Regions from separate parts of the Hydrogenophaga sp. RWCD_12 genome, predicted to be linked through region 1. Evidence: predicted binding sites of a transcription regulator. Region 1 holds the regulator's gene; each other region holds the start of a gene.

Region 1 (7,409 bases):
CCGAGTGGAAGCTGGACGCGCAGGCCTTGATGGCAGCGCTGATGCACGATGCCATGGAAGACTGCGGCGTCAGCAAGACCGAGCTGGTCGAGCGCTTCGGCGCGCCCGTCGCGGACCTGGTCGACGGGCTGACCAAGCTGGAGAAGCTGGCCTTCGACACCCGCGAGCAGAACCAGGCCGAGTCGTTCCGCAAGATGCTGCTGGCGATGGCCAAGGATGTGCGCGTCATCCTGATCAAGCTGGCCGACCGCACCCACAACATGCGGACCATGGGCGACATGCCCCGCAACAAGTGGGAGCGAATCAGCAGCGAGACGCTGGAGATCTACGCGCCGATCGCCCACCGCCTGGGCCTGAACTTCACATACCGCGAGCTGCAGGACCTGTCGTTCCGCTTCCTGCACCCGTGGCGCTACGAAATCCTGTCCAAGGCGCTGAACAAGTCCCGTACCCGCCGCAAGGACCTGATCTCCCGCGTGCAGCGCGAAGTCGAAACGTCCTTCTCCCGACACGGCATGCCGGTGCGCATCGTGGGCCGCGAGAAGACGCTGTATTCCGTCTACCGAAAGATGGACAGCAAGCACCTGTCGTTCTCACAGGTGACCGATATCTACGGTTTCCGTATCGTTGTTCCCGACCTGACCGACTGCTACACCGGCATGGGCCTGCTGCACCAGCTCTACAAGCCGGTGCCGGGCAAGTTCCGCGACTACGTGGCCATTCCCAAGGTCAATGGATATCAGTCGCTGCACACGACCCTGATCGGCCCGTTCGGCACCAACATCGAGTTCCAGCTGCGCACGCATGCGATGGACGTGGTGGCAGAGTCCGGCGTGGCCGCGCACTGGCTTTACAAGGCCAACGAACCTGGCAGCGACATGACGCAGCGCCTGGGCACGCAGTGGCTGCAGTCGCTGCTGGACATCCAGCAGGAAACCCACGACGCCAGCGAGTTCTGGGACCACATCAAGATCGACCTGTTCCCGGACGCGGTCTACGTGTTCACGCCGCAGAGCAAGATCCTGGCGCTGCCGCGCGGCGCCACGGTGATGGACTTCGCCTACGCCATCCACAGCGGCGTCGGCAACCGCGCCGTGGCTGCCCGCATCAATGGCGAGCAGCGGCCACTGCGCACCGAGCTGTCCAACGGCGACGTGGTCGAGATCATCACCAACGAAACCGCCGAACCAAATCCGGCCTGGCTGTCCTTCGTCAAGACCGGCCGCGCACGCTCCAAGATCCGCCACCACCTGAAAACCCTCGCGCAGGAGAAGTCACACCAGCTTGGCGAGCGCATGCTGGAGCAGGCACTGCGCTCCGAAGGCATTGCCAGCCTGCCGACCGCGGACGGCGAGCACAAGGCGACCTGGGACAAGCTGCTGCGATTCACCGGCAACAGGTCGCGCGAAGAACTGCTGTCGGACATCGGCATGGGCAAACGCATTGCCAGCATGGTCGGCAAGAAGCTCGCCGTGCTGCTGTCCGAAACCGGGCTCAAACCCGACGCGGTGCTCATCAGCACCGAACGCTATGCCGCCGGGCAGGACGAGTCGGTGTCGCAGGGCGTGGTCAGCCTGGACGGTAGCGAAGGCCTGTCGGTGCAATACGCGCGCTGCTGCCAACCGATTCCTGGCGACCGCATCGTCGGCTACCTCGGCCGTGGCGAAGGCCTGATCGTTCACTCCGACGACTGCCCGACCGGCAGGCGCCTGCTTGCGCGCGATGGCGAGCGGTTCCTGCAGGTCGAGTGGGCCGACGAACCGGTGCGCCCGTTCGAAACCACCGTGGTCGTGACCGTGGCCGATGGCAAGGGTGTTCTGGCACGTGTGGCCTCGGCCATTGCGGCGGCCGAAGCCGACATCACCCACGTCGACATGGGCGACGAGCGGGCACAGACCGCGACCGACATCCGCTTCTCGATCGCGGTGCGCGACCGGGGGCATCTGGCCGAAGTGCTGCGCAGCCTCATGCGCACGCCATCGGTGATCAAGGCGCAGCGGTTCCGGGCCGCCTGACGCCGCGCGGTTCAGGCCACCGGCGCCGGGTAGTTCACCGACAAGACTTCCAGCTCCTGGCTGCCGCCAGGCACCATGAGGCGCACCAGATCGCCGACCCGAGCCTTCAGCAGGGCCCGCGCCACCGGAGACACCCAGCTGATCTCGTTGCGCGCGCTTTCGACCTCGTCGATACCGAGAATGGTCACCGTGGTTTCCTTGCCCTCGTCGTCCGTATAAGTCACGGTCGCACCGAAGAACACCTGGTCGCCGCCGTGGTGCAACGAACTGTCCACCACTTCGGCGATTTCCAGCCGGCGTGTGAGGAACCGGATGCGACGGTCAATCTCGCGCAGACGTTTCTTGCCATAGAGATAGTCGCCGTTTTCTGAGCGGTCACCGTTGCTCGCGGCCCAGTGCACGATCTCGACGATGCGTGGCCGCTCTTCGTCGATCAGCCCCATCAGCTCGGCGCGCAGCCGGTCGTAACCTGACCGGGTGATGTAGTTCACTCCGGTCGGCAATACCGCCGGTTCGGGCAGGTCGTCGTCTGCGTCGGAGTCGGTTTCGCGGGTGAATGCTTTGCTCATGGAAGAACGGCTCGACGAGAACGTTTCGGAGCGGAAAAGAAAAAAGCCCGCAGCTTGTGGCTGCGGGCTTTTCATTTGGTGCGGCTGGCAGGAATCGAACCCACGACCCCTTGGTTCGTAGCCAAGTACTCTATCCAGCTGAGCTACAGCCGCGTAAGCCACGCATTGTAGCACGGTTTTTTTGGTAGGCCGTGTTGGGCTTGAACCAACGACCAAAGGATTATGAGTCCTCTGCTCTGACCAACTGAGCTAACGGCCCGACTAGGCCCAGATTGTAGGCGGCGGCATCACCGCGCAGCGTTGGCACCGTCCTACTTGTGGCTCAGCGCGTTGCTCACCAGCTTGGCCGTTACATCGACGATCTGGATCATGCGGTCGTAGGGCATGCGCTGCGGTCCGATGACACCCAGCGTGCCCACCACCTGACCATCCACCTCGTACGGCGCGGTGACCACCGAAAGGTCCTGGAACGGCACCACATGACTCTCCCCGCCGATGTAGATGCGCACACCATCGGCCTGCGAAGAAACGTCCATCAGGCGGATCAGCTGCGTCTTCTGCTCGAACAGGTCGAACAGCTGGCGCAGGTGCCCCATGTCACTGGAGAACTCGCTGACCGACAGCAGGTTGCGCTCGCCCGACACCACGACCTCTTCCTGCTGTGTTTCCGCTTCTGCGCCGATGTCGACGGCCGCCTGCATCAGCGAGGCGATTTCGCCGCGCAAGGCCTCGACCTCATTGCGCAACCGGCCGCGAACTTCTTCCATCGTCAGGCCGGCATAGTGGGCATTGAGGAAATTCGAGGCTTCCAGCAGCTGTGACTGGCTGAAGCTGACCTGGGTATGGATGATCCGGTTCTGGACATCGCCATCGGGCGAGACCAGGATGACCAGCACGCGCCGGTCCGACAGGCTCAGGAACTCGATGTGGCGAAACACCGAAGCCCGCCGTGGCGCCATCACCACGCCCACGTACTGCGACAGGCTCGACAACATCTGCGCGGCATGGCTGATCACGCGCTGGGGCTGGTCACCGGCCTCGATGCCGGTAGACCCCATGCTCCCGGCACCAGCGAGCCCGTCTCGCCGCACGGTGAGCATGGTGTCGACAAACAGCCGGTAGCCACGGGCCGTGGGAATACGGCCGGCGGACGTGTGGGGACTGGCGATCAGACCCAGTTCCTCCAGGTCGCTCATGACGTTGCGGATGGTCGCGGGCGACAGTTCCATGCCGGCGGCCTTGGCCAGCGTGCGCGAACCCACCGGCTGGCCGTCGGCGATGTAGCGTTCGACCAGGGTCTTGAGAAGGAGTTTGGAGCGATCGTCCAGCATGGCTTCATTTTACGGACCACACACCCTCGCGCGGTCCCGCACAGAGCAAGGGTTTGTGAGGGGCCGGACCTCATTGCACCCTATGTTGTAATTTGTGCATGACCCAGCCAGATTCCAGCCGCCTAGCCGCTCCCGCTCCGGGAAAACGCCAGCGATTCGCGCATGTCGCCGTGGTCGGCAAGTACCAGGCTCCGGGTTCGCGCAAGGTGGTGGAGGAACTGGCCGAGTTCCTGCACGACGAGGGCTGCGAGGTCTCTCTTGAGCAGGAAACAGCACTCAACACCGGCCTGCTGCAGTACCCGGCGCTGGACGTGCCCGCGATGGGCAAGACCATCGATCTGGCGCTGGTGCTCGGCGGCGACGGCACCATGCTGGGCATCGGCCGGCAGCTGGCGCGCTACGGCGTGCCACTGGTCGGCATCAACCAGGGACGCCTGGGCTTCATCACCGACATTCCGCTCGAAACCTACCGCGAGAACCTGCGCGCCATCCTGCGTGGTGAATATGAGGAAGACCCGCGAGCCCTCATGGCCGCCAGCGTCTGGCGCGACGGGCGCTGCGTGTTCGAAGCCACGGCCCTCAACGATGTGGTGGTCAATCGCGGCGGCGTGGCCAGCATGATCGAGCTGCGGGTCGAGGTCGACGGCCATTTCGTGGCCAACCAGCGAGCAGACGGCCTGATCATCGCCTCGTCCACCGGCTCCACCGCCTATTCGCTCTCCGCCGGCGGCCCGCTGCTGCACCCGGCGGTCGGCGGCTGGATCATGGTGCCGATCGCGCCGCACACCCTGTCCAACCGGCCCATCGTGCTGCCTGCGCATTGCGAGGTCGCGGTCGAGATCGTCTCGGGCAAGGACGCCAGCGCCAACTTCGACATGCAGTCGCTCACCAGTCTGCTGCACGGCGACCGCATCGTGGTCCGGCGCTCGGAACACACGCTGCGCCTGCTCCATCCGTTGGGCTGGAGCTACTTCGACACCCTGCGCAAGAAGCTGCACTGGAACGAAGGCGCGTAAGAGCAGTCAGAATACGGGGCACTCAACTCCGTTTGTTCCGACTCGCCCATGAGCCTGCGACGCATCGTCCTGCGTGATTTCGTCATCGTGCCTGCACTGGACCTCGAACTGGACCAGGGCTTCAACGTGCTCACAGGCGAAACCGGCGCCGGCAAATCCATCCTCATCGACGCGCTGCAGCTGGCGCTGGGCGCCCGCAGCGACAGCGGCGTGGTGCGCGAAGGCGCTTCGCGCTGCGAAGTGGCCGCCGAGTTCGACATGCCGGCCACACTCAAGTCCTGGCTCGACGAGCAGGGCTTCCAGGCCGACGATGCCCTGCTGCTGCGCCGCACCGTCGACACCGAGGGGCGCAGCCGCGGCTGGATCAACGGCAGTGCTGCCACCATGGCCCAGCTCAAGACTCTCGCAGATCATCTGGTCGACATCCACGGGCAGCACGCCTGGCAGAGTCTGACCCGGGCCGACGCGGTGCGCGGCCTGCTCGACGCCTACGCCGGCGTCAACACCTCGACCGCTGCGACGCTGTGGGCCGCGTGGCGCCAGGCCCGCAAGGCGCTGGAGAACGCGACCGAACGCCAGAACACCCTGCAACAGGAAAGCGACCGGCTGTCGTGGCAGATCGGCGAGCTGGACAAGCTGCAGCCGCGCGATGGTGAATGGGAAGAACTCAACGCCCAGCACAGCCGCCTGGCCAATGCCCAGGCTCTGCAGGACGCCGCTCGCAGTGCAGCGGCTGCGCTGGACGACGACGAAGGCAGCGCGGCCGCCCTGATCCACCGCGCGCTGGGCCTGCTGCAGAACCAGGCGCACCTTGAGCCCATGTTCAACGGCCCCATCGAGGCCCTCCAGGCGGCGCTCGCTCAGGTCGAGGACTCGGTGCGCAGCCTGCACCACTACGAACGCGACACCGATCTCGACCCCAGCGGACTGGACGCGCTGGACCAGCGACTTTCGCAATGGCTTTCGCTCGCCCGCCGCTACCGCCGTCCGCCGGAACAACTGGCCGAGCTGCTGGAGGGCTGGAAGAAAGAACTCGAAGGCGTCGGCCAGGCCATGGACCTCGCTGCGCTCAAGGCCGCCGAACGCAGTGCCTGGAAGACCTTCGACGCCGAACTGGCCCGTCTGGGCAAGCAGCGACAACAGGCTGCTCCCAAGCTCTCGAAAGCCGTCACCGCCGCGATGCAGACGCTGGGTATGCAAGGTGGCCGCTTCGAGGTTGCGCTACAGAAACTGGACGAACCGCAGGCCCACGGCTGGGAGCAGGTCGAATTCCTCGTTGCCGGACATGCCGGTGTCGCCGCACGGCCGGTTGGCAAGGTGGCTTCGGGCGGTGAACTCTCGCGCATCGCGCTGGCGATCTCGGTCGTCACCAGCCAGCTGGGCCAGGCACCGACCCTGATCTTCGACGAGGTCGACTCGGGCATCGGCGGCGCCGTGGCACACACCGTGGGCCAGTTGCTGCGCCAACTCGGCCGCGACCGCCAGGTGCTGGCCGTGACCCACCTGCCCCAGGTCGCGGCCTGCGGCGACCATCACCTGCTGGTCAGCAAACGCCTGACCGGCGCGACCACCCACAGCACCGTGACGCCCATCACCGACGAAACGCGTGTCGCCGAACTGGCCCGCATGCTCGGCGGCAACGACCGCTCCGAAGTCTCGCTCGCACACGCCCGCGAATTGCTCGCCGCATGAATACCACCACAGGCACATCTCACACGCAGGACACCCTTGAGCTGGTGCTGATCACCGGCATGTCCGGCTCGGGCAAGTCGATCGCTCTCACCGCCCTCGAAGACCTGGGCTACTACTGCGTCGACAACCTGCCACCCGAGCTGCTGGCTTCGTTCATCGCACTGGAGCAGAGCCACCGTGCCAGCAAGGTCGCCATCGCCATGGATGTGCGCAGCGCTGCCTCGCTGCCCGGCTTGCCCGCGCGGCTGGATGCAATCCGGCACCAGCCGGGCATGACCATCCACCTGACCACAGTGTTTCTGGACGCCACTACCGACACCCTGGTCCGGCGCTTCTCCGAAACCCGGCGCCGGCACCCGCTGTCGCTCAAGTCGTCCGACGACGAACACCGCGCCCTGACCGACGCCATCGAGTACGAACGCGACCTGTTGTCCGAACTGCGGGACCAGGCCCTGGTGCTCGACACCAGCCTGATCCGGGCCGCGCAGTTGCGCAGCCAGATCAAGGACGTGCTCGGCGTGCAGCAGGCGCCGCTGACCCTGGTCTTCGAGTCGTTCGCGTTCAAGCGCGGGATTCCGATGGACGCCGACTTTGTGTTCGACGTGCGCATGCTGCCCAACCCCCACTACGAGCCGCTGCTGCGGCCGCTCACCGGACGAGACGCTCCGGTCGCCGATTTCCTGGCCATCCAGCCGGAAGTGGCGCAGATGGAGCAGCAGATCGCCAGTTTTCTGCGGCACTGGCTACCCCAGATGCTGCAGGACCACCGCAGCTATGTGACGGTCG
Region 2 (7,409 bases), on a different contig from region 1:
CCAACGATGGCATTGCGATTGAGCTGCTGCAAGCGCTGAAACTCAAGGGCTACGGCACCGAAGGAAAGCCCTGGCCGGTGGTCAGCGGCCAGGATGCCGACGTGCAATCGGTGCGCTCGATCATCCGCAAGGAGCAGTCGTTCACGGTGTTCAAGGACACCCGCCAGCTGGCGTTGGCGGCGGCGTCCATGGCGGAGGCAGTGCTCAGCAACAAGAAGCCGCAGGTCAATGACGAAAAGACCTACGACAACGGCGTCAAGACGATGCGTTCCCTGCTGTTGAAGCCGGTCGTGGTGGATGTGGCCAACTGGCGCGAAGCCCTTGTGACCTCCGGGTACTACAAGGACTACCTGTTCCGCTGAGTGGATGGATCACCGGTGATGCAACCACATACCGCTACCGGGAGGGCCGCATGAAGCCAGTGGTCTGGGGCATTCTGGGGACCTCGAAGATCGGGCGCGAGCAGGTGATCCCGGCGATGCTGTCGAGCCCGCTGGTCGAACTGCGCGCCGTTGCCTCGCGGTCGTTGCCTTCGGCCCAGGCCGCCGCGCGTCTGGCGGGTATTCCGCTGGCCTACGGCAGCTATGAGGCGCTGATTGCCGATCCCTTCATCGAAGCAATCTACAACCCCCTGCCCAACCATCTGCACGTTCCGCTGACCTTGCAGGCCGCCGCGGCCGGCAAGCATGTGCTGTGCGAGAAGCCCTTTGCCCTGAACACCACCGAGGCGCAGAGTGCCAGGGTTGCCGCGGCGCGGGTGCACATCGAAGAGGCCTTCATGGTGCGCCACCACCCGCAATGGGAGCGTGCGCGGGACCTGGTGCAGGCCGGGCGCATCGGCGTGCCACGGGCGGTCCAGGTGTTTTTCTCGTACTTCAACGACGACGCGGCCAACATCCGCAACCAGACCGCGATGGGCGGCGGCGCGCTGTACGACATTGGCTGCTACGCGGTTCTGGCCGGCCGCTATCTGTTCGAAGCCGAACCTCTGAGGGCCGTGTCGCTGGTCGACCGGGACCCGGTGCTCGGGACCGACCGGCTGACGAGCGCGCTGCTGGATTTCGGTGCGGGCCGGCAGCTGAGTTTCACGGTGTCGACCCAGTGCGTGCCGTTCCAGAGGGCGCAGGTGGTGGGCACCCTCGGACGGATCGAGCTGTTTGTTCCGTTCAACGCCGAGCGTGGCGGACAGATGCGGCTGGCGCTCGATGTCGGAGGACGGCTGGATGGCAGCAGCGTGACGGTGGAGACCCTGCCTGCGGCCGACCAGTACCGGCTGGAAGTCGAAGCGTTTTCACGCCGCCTGCGGGGAGGCGGGCCGCCGGCTGGCGACGGACTCGCCGATGCCGTGGCCCAGGCGCAGGTGATCGATGCGCTCTGGCGATCCGAACGCAGCGGGTGCTGGGAGACGGTGGCCTGATACCGGGCGGCGCGGAGCCTGCGCTCAACGCGTGCCGTCGGCCGCGGCAGCGCGTGATGCCATCCAGCGCGCCCACTGCGCGCGAAAGCCTTCGCCAACCGCGATCTGCGGGTTCGAAAAGCCGTCGTCTTTGCCCGCGTCGACTTCGCGGGCCTTGATGCGCGGCACGGCGTCGGCGAAGGCCGCCTCCAGCGACAGCATGCGGTCCAGCGACTCTCCGAACACGGCCTTGCCAAAAAAGGTCAGTTCCGAACGGTTGCCGCAGCCGTAGGACGTGTGCTGCGCGTCGGCGGCCGTCATCACCAGCGTGTCCTGCCCCTGGAGCGGATCGATCCAGCCGCCCGAGTAGCAGGCCGACACCGCGATCGCGCGGTAGCGGATGCCCGCGTCGTCCAGCCACCGGCGCAGCTGTGCGGCGGTCAGCTCGTCCACCTCCAGCGGCCAGTGCGACGAGGACAGGTGGTGGTCGCGCCCGCCATGCGAGGTCATGTAGATCACCAGCACATCGCGCTCGCGGTCCATGCGGGTCGCCAGCGCCTGGATGGCGCGTTGCAGGTTTAGCGGCGTGGCCCAGGGCCATTGTTCGGTCGCGGCCGGGTGGTTGAGCAGGCGCACGACGCGGCCGTTCGCGTCCAGGCGGCGGACCATGCGTTCGGCGACCATGTCGCTCTCGCGCTGGAACACGTCCTGGGCATAGGGCGCGTAGACCAGGCCGTACACGCGGATGTCGTCGGCGGCGGGTCGTTCCTCAAGACCGGACAGGGTTTTCTGCAGCAGCGCTTCCTGCGCCAGGAACACCGACTGGCTCAGGGTCAGCTGGGGGCGGTTCTCGTTGTCGGCGTCCAGCCGGGGCTCCCAGGCGGAAGTCCGCAGGGTCCAGCTCTGCAGCACCATCACCCCCAGGACCAGCGCCGGCAACCCCAGCCGCACGGCGCGCCACTGGTGCAGTGCCTGCGCCAGCCGCCAGAAGATGACCAGCACCCACAGCATGCACAGGCCATAGAGGGTCCAGCCGACCCACTCCTGGCGGGCCAGCGCGGGCATCCAGCCGTGGCCCGTGGCGGCAGCCAGTCCCCGCATCACCAGCGCCGGGCCGACCATGGCCAGCTGGCTGAGCAGCACCCAGGCCGCCACCGGGCTGTCCTGCCGGCGGCCCCGCCGCGTCGACGCAAACACCCACCAGACCACCGCCAGCGGAAACAGCAGGTGGATCTGGCTCCAGCCCCAGCCGTATGGCGAAAAGTCCATCGCCTGGGGATAGGCTGCCCGGTCGGCCGCCAGCATCAGCAAGGCGGTCAGCACCAGCACGGCGGCCATGGCGAGTGGCCCGACATGTACCGGCAGTTCGCGCAGCGGGCGCAACAGCATGGCGCGCAGTCCTTCGGTCCACCAGCGCCGCCAAGACGGGCCGACGGGCGCGTGTACCGGCGGCGGTTCGGCGGGTGAGTCAGACCCGTCGATCGGTGGTGGCGATGGTGGTGCTTCGGATGGGGTGTCTGGCGTGAGCGGCGCGTGATCGGTGGTCATGCAAGGGGTGTGTGACAGCTGACGGTGCATTGTCGTTCAGTGCATAAGGGGCTGTGCGTGCGTGCTAGCCTCGAACGCATGCCCGAACTGCTCGCTCACCCCTCCTTTGTCCGCTTCTGGTGTGCCCGCGTGGCGGCGGTGGCGGGCATGCAGATGCTGATGCTGACCATCGGCTGGCACATGTACGAGCTGACCGCGAGTGCCTGGGACCTGGGGCTGGTCGGGCTGTTCCAGTTCCTGCCGGCCCTGGCCATGACCCTGCCGGCCGGTCACGCGGCCGACCGGCATCACCGGGCACGCATCGTGGCGGTGTGCCTGTCCGTTCAGGCGGTGGTGGCGGTGCTGCTGGTCGCGGGAACGCTGGCGCTCGCCGTCTCGCGCGAATGGCTGCTGGTGCTGTCGGCCGTGCTGGGGGCGATCCGGCCGTTCCAGATGTCGGCACAGCAAGCGCTGCTGCCGTCGCTGGTGCCGGCGCCGCTTCTGGCCCGCGCGACCGCAGTCACCTCCACCGGCACGCAGGCCGCCATCATTGGCGGTCCGGCCATCGGCGGGCTGATCTTTGCGGCCAGCGTGAATGCGGTCTACATCGTCTGCACAGCGCTGTTTTGTGGCGCGGCGCTGGCCTGTCTGTGGGTGCGTTACGAGCGCCAGCCGGTGGCGCGTGAACCGGTCAGTGTGTCGACGCTGCTGGCCGGCGTGCGTTATGTGTGGGGCCACCCGGTGCTGCTGGGCGCGGTGTCGCTGGACCTGTTCGCGGTGCTGCTGGGCGGCGCGACCGCGCTGCTGCCGATCTTCGCCAAGGACATCCTGCACGTCGGTGCCGAGGGGCTGGGTGTGCTGCGCTCGGCACCGGCGGTCGGTGCGCTGGCGGCCGGCGTGGTGCTGTCGCACTTTGCGCTGGAGCGGCGTGTCGGCCGCAAGCTGCTGGTGGCGGTGGCCGTCTTCGGGCTGTGCATGGTGGTGTTCGGCCTGTCGACCTCGTTCTGGCTGTCGCTGCTGGCGCTGGCGGTCTCCGGCGCGGCCGACATGGTCAGCGTGGTGGTGCGGCAGACGCTGGTGCAGCTGGAAACGCCGGACCAGATGCGGGGCCGTGTGGCGGCGGTCAACACGCTGTTCATCGGTGCCAGCAACCAGCTCGGAGAATTCGAGTCGGGCGTGACGGCAGCGGCCTTCGGCCCGGTCGGCTCGGTGGTGCTCGGCGGCCTGGGCACCATCGGCATCAGCCTGGCGTGGTGGCGGCTGTTCCGGCCGTTGGCCGAGCGCGACGCACTGGCCGGCCCGCACCGCAACGCCTGACATTGCGCCCATGAAAAAAGCCCCGCAAGTTGCCTTGCGGGGCTTTTGTTCGGGTGAGGGCCGAAGCCCTCAGGCCGGGCGAGGCAATTACATGCCCATGCCACCCATGCCGCCCATGCCACCCATGTCACCGCCACCCATGGACGGTGCGTCGTCCTTGGGGGACTCGGCAACCATGCACTCGGTGGTCAGCATCAGGGACGCCACGGAAGCAGCGTTCTGCAGCGCGGTGCGGGTCACCTTGGTCGGGTCCAGGATGCCCATCTCGATCATGTCGCCGTAGGTGTCGTTGGCGGCGTTGAAGCCGTAGTTGCCCTTGCCACCCAGGATGGCGTTGACGACCACGCTCGGCTCGCCACCGGCGTTGGCCACGATCTCGCGCAGGGGCGCTTCGATGGCCTTGAGCACCAGCTTGATGCCAGCGTCCTGGTCGGCGTTGTCACCCTTGATGGTGCCAGCGGCCTGACGGGCGCGCAGCAGGGCCACGCCACCACCGGCGACGATGCCTTCTTCCACCGCAGCGCGCGTGGCGTGCAGGGCGTCTTCCACGCGGGCCTTCTTTTCCTTCATCTCGACTTCGGTGGCAGCGCCAACTTTGATCACGGCCACACCGCCGGCCAGCTTGGCCACGCGCTCTTGCAGCTTTTCGCGGTCGTAGTCGCTGGTGGCTTCTTCGATCTGCACGCGGATCTGCTTCACGCGGGCTTCGATGTCAGCGGCAGCGCCGGCGCCGTCGATGATGGTGGTGTTTTCCTTGCCCACTTCGATGCGCTTGGCCTGGCCCAGATCGGCCAGGGTCACCTTCTCCAGGGTCAGGCCGATTTCTTCGGCGATCACCTTGCCGCCCGTCAGGATGGCGATGTCTTCCAGCATGGCCTTGCGGCGGTCGCCGAAGCCAGGAGCCTTGACGGCGACAACCTTCAGGATGCCGCGGATGGTGTTGACCACCAGGGTCGCCAGGGCTTCGCCTTCGACGTCTTCGGCAATGATCAGCAGCGGACGGCCGGCCTTGGCCACGGCTTCCAGCGTGGGCAGCAGGTCGCGGATGTTGCTGATCTTCTTGTCGAACAGCAGAACAAACGGGTTGTCCAGCAGGGCGGACTGCTTTTCAGGGTTGTTGATGAAGTACGGCGACAGGTAGCCGCGGTCGAACTGCATGCCTTCGACCACGTCGAGTTCGTTCTGCAGCGACTTGCCGTCTTCCACGGTGATCACGCCTTCCTTGCCGACCTTGTCCATCGCGTTGGCGATGATGTCGCCGATGCTGGAGTCGGAGTTGGCGGAGATGGAGCCGACCTGGGCGATTTCCTTGCTGGTGGTGGTGGGCTTGGAGGCCTTCTTCAGCTCGGCGATCAGGGACTCGACAGCACGGTCGATGCCGCGCTTCAGGTCCATCGGGTTCATGCCGGCGGCCACGTACTTCATGCCTTCGCGCACGATGGCCTGGGCCAGCACGGTGGCGGTGGTGGTGCCGTCACCGGCGTTGTCAGAAGTCTTGGAAGCAACTTCCTTGACCATCTGGGCGCCCATGTTCTGGAGCTTGTCCTTGAGTTCGATTTCCTTGGCCACGGACACACCGTCCTTGGTCACGGTGGGGGCGCCGAACGAGCGCTCGAGCACCACGTTGCGACCCTTGGGGCCCAGGGTGGTCTTGACCGCGTTGGCCAGGATGTTCACGCCTTCAACCATGCGTGCGCGGGCTTCGCCGCCGAAAATGACGTCTTTAGCTGCCATGTTGATTTCTCCGATTCAGTAAATGGGGATGGATGAGAGAAGGATTACTTCTCGACGACCGCGAACAGGTCGTCTTCCTTCATGACCAGCAGCTCGTCGCCGTCGACCTTGACGGTCTGGCCAGAGTACTTGCCGAACAGGACGCGGTCGCCGACCTTGACGGTCAGGGCCTTGGTTTCGCCCTTGTCGTTCGTCTTGCCCGGGCCGACGGCCATCACCTCACCCTGGTCGGGCTTCTCGGCGGCGGCGTCGGGGATGACGATGCCGGAGGCGGTCTTGGTTTCGCTGTCAATGCGCTTGACGATCACGCGATCGGCGAGAGGACGAAGTTTCATTGCATCTCCTGGGATGGATCAAAAGTTGGGGGTCAGATGGGCGGGGCCACTGGCCATGGGGCGAAGCCCCGCGGATCGACTGGGAATCGGGTGTTAGCACTCAACTCCAGCGAGTGCTAATGATAAGGGCGGGAAGCACCGTTTTCAATAGAGGCGGCACCGATAAGGTCATTCACTGCCATGACTGACAAATATGGCAGTAGTTGCGTGGCAGGTAGTGGCGGTGGGGGCCGACGGCGCGCGCAAGTGCCTGTTTCTGTTGGGATGGACGGCCTGGCACGAATCTTGGACAGTGGCTGGTGACCCACCACGAGACCGATCCATGTCCAACAGCACAGTTCTCCCGGACGCCCGTCCTGCCGCCGATGTCGAAGCCGACGATATCGAGGTGTCGCTGTACGAGTCGCGCAAGAAGATCCAGACGCGCTCGGTCACCGGCACCTTCGTGACCTGGCGCTGGGCGCTGGTCTGGTTCACCCAGATCCTGTTCTATGGACTGCCCTGGTTCAACTGGAACGGGCGGCAGGCGATCCTGTTCGATTTGCTCTCGCGGCGCTTCTACCTGGGCGGCCTGGTGCTGTACCCGCAGGACTTCATCTACCTGACCGGCCTGCTGGTGATGTCGGCGCTCTCGCTGTTCCTGTTCACGGCGGTCGCCGGGCGGCTGTGGTGCGGCTACGCCTGTCCCCAGACGGTCTACACCGAGATCTTCATGTGGATCGAGAAGACGATCGAGGGCGACCGCGCGGCGCGCATCCGGCTGGACGACTCCCCCCTCTCGGGCGCCAAGTTTGGCCGTCGCAGCGCCAAGCACCTGGCCTGGATCGTGTTCGCGCTGTGGACCGGCTTCACCTTTGTCGGCTACTTCACGCCGATCCGCAGCCAGGGGGCCGAGATGCTGGCCGGCACACTGGGCGCGTGGCAGACCTTCTGGATCTTCTTTTACAGCTTCGCGACCTACGGCAACGCCGGCTTCATGCGCGAGCAGGTCTGCAAGTACATGTGTCCGTACGCGCGCTTCCAGAGTGCGATGTTCGACAAGGACACGCTGATCGTCACCTACGACACCGCCCGTGGCGAGCCCCGCGGTTCGCGCGGCA
Region 3 (7,409 bases), on a different contig from region 1:
GCCTGCTGGTGGGCGGGTTCGAGCGTGTGTTCGAGATCAACCGCAACTTCCGCAACGAAGGCATCAGCGTCCGCCACAACCCCGAGTTCACCATGATGGAGTTCTACGCGGCGTACTGGAACTACCAGGACCTGATGGACTTCAACGAGCAACTGATCCGCCACGTGGTCAAGCAGGTGCACGGCGACACGCCGCTGACCTACAACGGCCAGCCGGTGGACGTGTTCTCGCCCTTCGAGCGCCTGACGATCCGCGAAGCCATCCTCAAGTACACCGAGGCCGGCGCCGGGGTGGACGACCCGGCCTGGCTGATCCCGGCGCTGCGCAAGCTGGGCATGAGCGAAGAGAAGCACCAGCTCTCGACCCGGTCGCTGGCCAGCCTGCAGGTGCTGTACTTCGAAGAGACGGTCGAAGAGAAGCTCTGGAACCCGACCTTCATCATGGAGCACCCGACCGAGATTTCGCCGCTGGCCCGCGCCAACGACGACCGCCCGGAAGTGACCGAGCGTTTCGAGCTCTACATCACCGGCCGCGAATTCGGCAACGCCTTCTCAGAGCTGAACGACGCCGAAGACCAGGCCGCGCGTTTCCACGCACAGGTTGCGGCCAAGGACGGTGGCGACGAAGAGGCGATGTACTACGACGCCGACTTCATCCGCGCGCTGGAATACGGCATGCCCCCGGCCGGCGGCTGCGGCATCGGCATCGACCGCCTGATGATGCTGCTGACCGACTCGCCCAGCATCCGCGACGTGATCCTGTTCCCGGCGCTGCGTCGCGAGGCCTGATGGTGCGGCGTGGCTTCGACCGGTAAAAAGGAAACCGCCCTCGGGCGGTTTCCTTTTGGGTGATCCGCTGCGGATCAGGCGAATTCGGCCAGCGCCTTGCGCATCTTCTTCATGGCCGCGACTTCGATCTGGCGAATGCGCTCGGCGCTCACGCCGTACTCGGCCGCCAGTTCGTGCAGCGTCATGCCGCCCGAGCCGTCGTCGTTCACCTTGAGCCAGCGCTCGGTCACGATGCGGCGCGAACGGTCGTCGAGCTCGCCCATGGCGCGCGCCACGCCTTCGGTGGCCAGCGCGTCGCGTTCGGCGGATTCGAGCACGGCGGTCGGTTCGTGGGTCGCGTCGGCCAGGTAGGCGATGGGGCCGAAGCTGTCTTCGCCGTCTTCGCCGGGGCTCGGGTCGAGCACCACGTCGCCACCCGAGAGCCGGGTTTCCATCTCGCGCACTTCTTCGGGCTTGACCTTCAGGTCGCGCGCGACCAGATCGACCTCACCGTCGGAAAACGCTTCGCGGTGCGTGTCACCGTCCAGCGCTTCGGCACGGAAACCCTGCTTCATCGAGCGCAGGTTGAAGAACAGCTTGCGCTGGGCCTTGGTCGTCGCGACCTTGACCATGCGCCAGTTCTTCAGGATGTATTCGTGGATCTCGGCCTTGATCCAGTGGATCGCGTAGCTGACCAGGCGCACGCCCTGTTCGGGGTCGAAGCGCTTGACGGCCTTCATCAGACCGACGTTGCCTTCCTGGATCAGGTCGCCGTGCGGCAGGCCGTAGCCCAGGTACTGGCGGGCGATCGAGACCACCAGGCGCAGGTGCGACATCACCAGCTGGCCGGCGGCGTCGAGGTCGTTGTGGTCGCGCAGACGGCGGGCGGCCGACTGCTCTTCTTCCAGCGTCAGCAGCGGCATGCGGTTGACGGCGGAGATGTATGCGTCCAGGTTGCCCAGCGGCGGCAGCGTCAGCGAACGGCTCCACGGGCTGGCAACGGCCAGCGTGGCGGAGGGCAGGGCAGCAGCGGGGGCAAGCAGGGTGTTGGACATCAGAAAGAACCTCCTAAGTGGTCTTGCTCAAATATTAGCACTCTCTATGAGTGAGTGCTAAAAGAATGGTTCCTTGACCGTGAAGGCCTTGGTGGACAATCGCTCCGGTTTCTTGTACTGTACATAAAAACAGTATTTAGAGCCTTGAATTTGCCATGTCCGCCTTGCCCCAGCGTCTGTCCGGCGACTTGCCGGAGGTTTCCGCGTCCGTTGCCGTTGTTGGCCGGCTGCCGCGCGAAACCATGCCGCAGGCGCTGCCGCGTGCGGTGGCCGAGGCGATCTGGCGCGGTGACCAGCTGGGGCGCCCGGTCATGGCCACGCTGTCCAGCGGGTTCGAGTCGCTGGACGCCGCCTTGCCCGGTGGCGGCTGGCCCTGCCAGGGGCTGACCGAGGTCCTCAGCACCCAGGGAGGCATGCTGGAGTGGCGTCTGCTGGGGCCGGCGCTGTCCCGGGTCTGCGCCGCCGGTCGCAGCGTGGTGCTGGTCGGGCCGCCGCAGCCGCCGCACCTGCCGGGTCTGCGTTTCGAGGGGGTGACCGAGCGGCAACTGGTCTGGGTGCAGGCCGAAACGCCGGCCGAGCGCCTGTGGGCGACCGAACAGCTGCTCAAGGGGCGCTCCTGTGGCGCGCTGATCGCCTGGCTGCCCAAGGCGCGGCCCGAGCAGCTGCGCCGCCTGCAGGTGCTGGCCGGGGCGGGCGATGCGCCGGTGTTCCTGTGCCGGCCGGCGGAGGCGGCCCGCAGCGCCTCGGCCGCGCCGTTGCGGCTGCTGGCGCGGGTGGCGCCGGACTGGTGCCTGGCGGTCGAGGTGTTCAAGCGCAAAGGGCCGCCGCTGGAGACTCCGTTGCACCTGCACGCCATGCCGGGAGGTCTTCAGGCCATCCTGACGCCGCGGCTGCGCCAGCCCAGCATCCTGCTGCCGCGCGATCCGGCGCGTGTGCCCGAACCGGTGGTGCCGGCCGGACCGGCTTTTCACGAGAGCGACCATGCTCTGGTCAGCGCTGCTGCTGCCACCGCCCGACGACAGCGCCTTGCCCACTGACGCGGCGCTGCAGGCGCTGGCGCTCTGGGCCCTCCAGTTCACGCCCCGGGTCGCCGTCGCCGACGAAGCCGTGGTCATGGAGCTGGCGGCCAGCGTGCGCCTGTTCGGTGGCCGGCGTGCGCTGCACGAGCGCGTACAGGCCGAAGGTGCGGAACTGGGTGTGGGCCGGATGGCCTGGGCGCCCAACAGCCTGGCGGCGCTGGCGCTGGCGCGTGCCGGCATGTCCAACGGATTGGCTGGACCGCTGGGGGCGCTGCTCGACGCCCTGCCCATGGAGACGCTCAGCGCCGTGCGCCCGCACCGGCTCACGCTGGCGCACATCGGTTGCCGCACCCTGGGCGATGTGCGCCGACTGCCGCGGGGTGGCGTGGGCCGCCGCTTCGGCCAGCCGCTGCTGGCGGCGCTCGACCAGATCTACGGCCGGGCGCCCGAGGTGCACCAGTGGATCGAGCCGCCCGAGCGCTTTGCGCAACGGCTGGAGCTGATGTTCCGGGTGGACGACGCGCCGGCCCTGCTGTTCGGCGCGCGGCGCCTGCTGCTGTCGCTGTGCGGCTGGCTGGCGGCGCGCCACAGCGGCACCACCGCGTTCACGCTGCACTGGGCGCACGACGCCATGCGCGCGAAGTCGGCGGGCGAGGGCGGTTGCCTCACCGTGCGCACGGCAGAGCCCACGCGCCAGATCGACCACCTGTGCCGCCTGCTGGCCGAGCACCTGGCCCGGGTGGAACTGCTGGCGCCGGTGGGCGACCTGGAACTCACCGCCGACGTCGTGCAGCCGCTGGAGGAGCACAGCGCCTCCTGGCTGCCCGACGAGGACGCCGGCAGAGAGGCGCTGCCCCTGGTGCTGGAGCGCATCGCCGTGCGCCTGGGACCGCAGCGTGTGCTGCGGCCGGTGCTGTGCGAAGACCACCGCCCCGAGTGGATGTGCCGCTGGCAGCCGGCGGGCGAACCCTTGCCGCGCAAGCCCGTCCCGGACAGCGATGTGCCGCAGCCCGGGTTCATCCTGCCGGTGCCGCTCAAGCTGCTGGTGCGTGGTGACCGGCCGTATTACCAGGGTGAGTTGCAGCTGCTCGCCGGCCCGCAGCGGGTCGAGGGCGGCTGGTGGGACCGCGACGAGGCGGCCGGCCAGATCCGCCACGTGGCACGTGATTACTGGGTCGCGCAGTCGGTGCACGCGGGCGTGCTGTGGGTGTTCCAGACGCGGCTGGATGCGGCACCTGCATGGTTCCTCCATGGAATATTTGCCTGACCCCCGCCGCGCTGCGCGCGACCCCCTTCCAGGGGGCGATGCGAGCGGCCCGGCAAAGCCGGTTCCACCGCATCCTGGGTTCGGGCATGTCGCGCCGGAGCGGTCACTATGACGCCTGCAACACCCGGCATTCCGTCCTACGCCGAGCTGCTGTGTTGCTCCAACTTCAGCTTCCTGCGCGGAGCGAGCCGGCCGGAAGAGCTGGTGCAGCGCGCGCATGCGCTCGGCTACCACGCGCTGGCGCTGACCGACGAGTGTTCGCTGGCCGGGATCGTGCGCGCCCACGTGGCCGCGAAGGCACTGGAGTTTCCGCTGCTGGTGGGCAGCCAGTTCCAGGTGCAGAGTGATGCGCCGTTCACGCTGGTGGTGCTGGCCACCAACCTGAATGGCTACGGCAACCTCTGCGAATTCATCACGCGCCTGCGCCGCACGGCGAGCAAGGGCACGTACCGGCTGTTATTGAAGGACATCAGTGCCGACGCGCTGGCCGACTGCCTGGTGATCGCCGTGCCGCAGCGCGGCAGCGCGCAGGCGCAGATGGACACGTTGGCGCGCTGGCTGCTGCAGCACTTCGTGGGGCGCTGCTGGCTGGGCGTGGAGCAGCTGCGCCTGATGGACGACGAGATGCGCCTGCACCGGCTGCGCCAGAGCAGCGAGCTCACGGCGGTGCCGCTGGTGGCGGTGGGCGACGTGCACATGCACGTGCGCTCGCGCAAGGCTCTGCAGGACGTGCTCACCGCGACCCGCGTCGGCAAGCCGCTGACCGGGTGCGGCCACGCGCTGGCGCCGAACGCCGAGCAGCACCTGCGGTCGCGGCTGTCATTGGCGCAGTGTTACCCCGAGGCCCTGCTGGCCGAGACGCTGAAGGTGGCCGAACGCTGCCGTTTCTCGCTCGACGAACTGGCCTACCAGTACCCCAGCGAGGTGGTGCCGGCGGGCGAGACGCCCGCGAGCTACCTGCGCCGCCTGGCCTACGAAGGCATGGGCCGGCGCTGGCCCATGGGCGCGTCCGCGAAGGTGCAGCAGCAGGTCGAGCACGAGCTGGCGCTGATCGCCGAGCTGGGCTACGAACACTACTTCCTCACCGTGTACGACATCGTTGCCTTCGCGCGTTCGGAGCACATCCTCTGTCAGGGGCGCGGGTCGGCGGCCAACAGCGCGGTCTGCTACTGCCTGGGCGTGACCGAGGTGGACCCCGACCGCACGGCGGTGCTGTTCGAGCGCTTCCTCTCGAAGGAGCGCAACGAGCCGCCCGACATCGATGTGGATTTCGAACACGAACGGCGCGAGGAAGTCATCCAGTACCTCTACGCCAAATACGGCCGCGAGCGCGCGGCGCTGACCGCCACCGTCATCAGCTACCGACCGCGCAGCGCTCTGCGCGACGTGGGCAAGGCGCTGGGTTTCGACGAGGCCGCGCTCGACGCGCTGGGCAGTGGCCACCGCTGGTGGGGCGAGGACGGCTTCGCGCCCGAACGCATCCGCGAAGCCGGGCTCGATCCGGACAGCCTGCAGGTGCGCCAGCTGGTCCGGCTGACCGCGGATCTCATGGGCTTCCCGCGCCACCTCTCGCAGCACACCGGCGGCTTCGTGCTGACCCAGATGCCGCTCTCGCGCATGGTGCCGATCGAGAACGCCGCCATGGCCGACCGCACGGTGATCGAGTGGGACAAGGACGATCTCGACGCCATGGGCCTGCTCAAGGTCGATGTGCTGGCGCTGGGCATGCTGACCGCGATCCGCAAGTCGCTGGACTTCATCGGGCAGCGCAAGGGCTTCGTGTTCCAGATGCAGGACATCCCGCCCGAAGACCCGGTGACCTACGACATGATCTGCGCCGCCGACACCGTGGGCGTGTTCCAGATCGAGAGCCGTGCGCAGATGGCCATGCTGCCGCGCCTGCTGCCGCGCTGCTTCTACGACCTGGTGGTCGAGGTCGCGCTGGTGCGTCCCGGTCCGATCCAGGGTGGTGCGGTGCACCCGTACCTGCGGCGGCGCCAGGGCAAGGAACCCATCGACTATCCCAAGGGGCTGGAGGGCGCACTGGAGCGCACGCTGGGCGTGCCGGTGTTCCAGGAGCAATGCATGCAGATCGCCATGATCGCGGCCGGCTTCACCCCCGGCGAAGCCGACGGCCTGCGCCGCGCCATGGGCGCGTGGCGCCGCACCGGCGGGCTGGGCGCCTACGAACACCGGCTGGTCGACGGCATGACCACACGGGGCTATCCGCTCGAGTTCGCGCAACGTGTGGTCGAGCAGGTCAAGGGGTTCTCCAGCTACGGTTTTCCCGAGAGCCACGCGGCCAGCTTCGCGCTGCTGGTCTACGCCAGCTGCTGGATCAAGCGCCACCACCCGGCCGAGTTCCTGGCCGCCATGCTCAACAGCCAGCCGCTGGGCTTCTATTCACCCAGCCAGCTGGTGCAGGACGCGCAGCGGCACGGCGTCGAGGTGCGGCCGGTGGACGTGATGGACAGCGACTGGGACTGCACGCTGGAGGAGACGGCGGACGGGCAGGCCGCCGTGCGGCTGGGGCTGCGCATGGTCAGCGGGCTGTCGATAGCGGAGGGGGAGCGCCTCATGGCGGCGCGCATCCTGGGGCCTTTCATGGACACCGAAGACCTGGCCCGGCGCGCGGGGCTGGACCGGCAGACCATGGAGCAGCTCGCCGCCGCCGACGCGCTCATGGGCCTGAGCGGTCACCGCCGCCAGCAGGTCTGGGATGCGGTGGCCCTCAAGGCGCCGCCCGCGCTGCTGCGGGACGCGCCGGTCGAGGAAGACGTGCTCGAGCTGCCCGAGGCGCCCGAAGGCGAAGCGATCGTGTGGGACTACGCGAGCCTGGGCCTGACGCTGCGCCGCCATCCGCTGGCGCTCTTGCGCGAGCGATTGAACCAGCGCCGCTTCATGACCGCCGCCCAGCTCAGGGACGCGCCCGACGGACGCCTGGTGCGCGCCTGCGGCATCGTCACCGGGCGCCAGCAGCCGGACACTTCGCAGGGCGTGGTGTTCGTGTCGCTGGAAGACGAGACCGGCGTGGTGCAGGTCATCGTCTGGAAGTCCGTGCGCCAGCGCCAGCGCAACGAACTCACCCGCGCAAGGCTGATGGCGGTACACGGCGTGTGGCAGCGCGAAGGCAATGTCTGCAACCTGATCGCCGGCCGCCTCGAAGACCTCACCCCGCTGCTGGGTCGGCTGGCGACGGAGAGCCGGGACTTTCACTGAGCGCGTCCAGCAGCTCGATCTCGCCGTAGTGCAGCCGCAACCGGCCGCGCGCTTCCAGCGTCTTGAGCGCCTTGTTGATGCT

What was found. Region 1 encodes HrcA, which represses chaperone genes, less so after heat shock. Its sites were predicted from a motif close to TTAGCACTCNNNNNNNNNGAGTGCTAA; they were not measured.
Region 2: groES (co-chaperone GroES) is a predicted target of HrcA. The motif match lies at 6,403-6,429, and genes of this name have one in related genera.
Region 3: rpoH (RNA polymerase sigma factor RpoH) is a predicted target of HrcA. The motif match lies at 1,857-1,883, and genes of this name have one in related genera.

What each region holds. Positions count from the first base shown of each region.
Region 1 covers NZ_JBKIXC010000002.1:782,964-790,372, reverse strand. Annotated here, with positions in the region: gene ACLIJ1_RS10925 (RelA/SpoT family protein) at 1-2,015, shown strand, start outside; gene greB (transcription elongation factor GreB) at 2,027-2,584, opposite strand; tRNA gene ACLIJ1_RS10915 (tRNA-Arg) at 2,661-2,737, opposite strand; tRNA gene ACLIJ1_RS10910 (tRNA-Ile) at 2,767-2,843, opposite strand; gene hrcA (heat-inducible transcriptional repressor HrcA) at 2,896-3,915, opposite strand; gene ACLIJ1_RS10900 (NAD kinase) at 4,014-4,931, shown strand; gene recN (DNA repair protein RecN) at 4,980-6,623, shown strand; gene rapZ (RNase adapter RapZ) at 6,620-7,409, shown strand, end outside.
Region 2 covers NZ_JBKIXC010000003.1:107,761-115,169, reverse strand. Annotated here, with positions in the region: gene ACLIJ1_RS12485 (substrate-binding domain-containing protein) at 1-362, shown strand, start outside; gene ACLIJ1_RS12480 (Gfo/Idh/MocA family protein) at 413-1,417, shown strand; gene ACLIJ1_RS12475 (C13 family peptidase) at 1,442-2,944, opposite strand; gene ACLIJ1_RS12470 (MFS transporter) at 3,023-4,240, shown strand; gene groL (chaperonin GroEL) at 4,328-5,974, opposite strand; gene groES (co-chaperone GroES) at 6,019-6,309, opposite strand; gene ccoG (cytochrome c oxidase accessory protein CcoG) at 6,632-7,409, shown strand, end outside.
Region 3 covers NZ_JBKIXC010000001.1:104,533-111,941, forward strand. Annotated here, with positions in the region: gene lysS (lysine--tRNA ligase) at 1-788, shown strand, start outside; gene rpoH (RNA polymerase sigma factor RpoH) at 863-1,822, opposite strand; gene imuA (translesion DNA synthesis-associated protein ImuA) at 1,978-2,859, shown strand; gene ACLIJ1_RS00510 (Y-family DNA polymerase) at 2,804-4,108, shown strand; gene ACLIJ1_RS00515 (error-prone DNA polymerase) at 4,217-7,327, shown strand; gene ACLIJ1_RS00520 (Crp/Fnr family transcriptional regulator) at 7,278-7,409, opposite strand, start outside.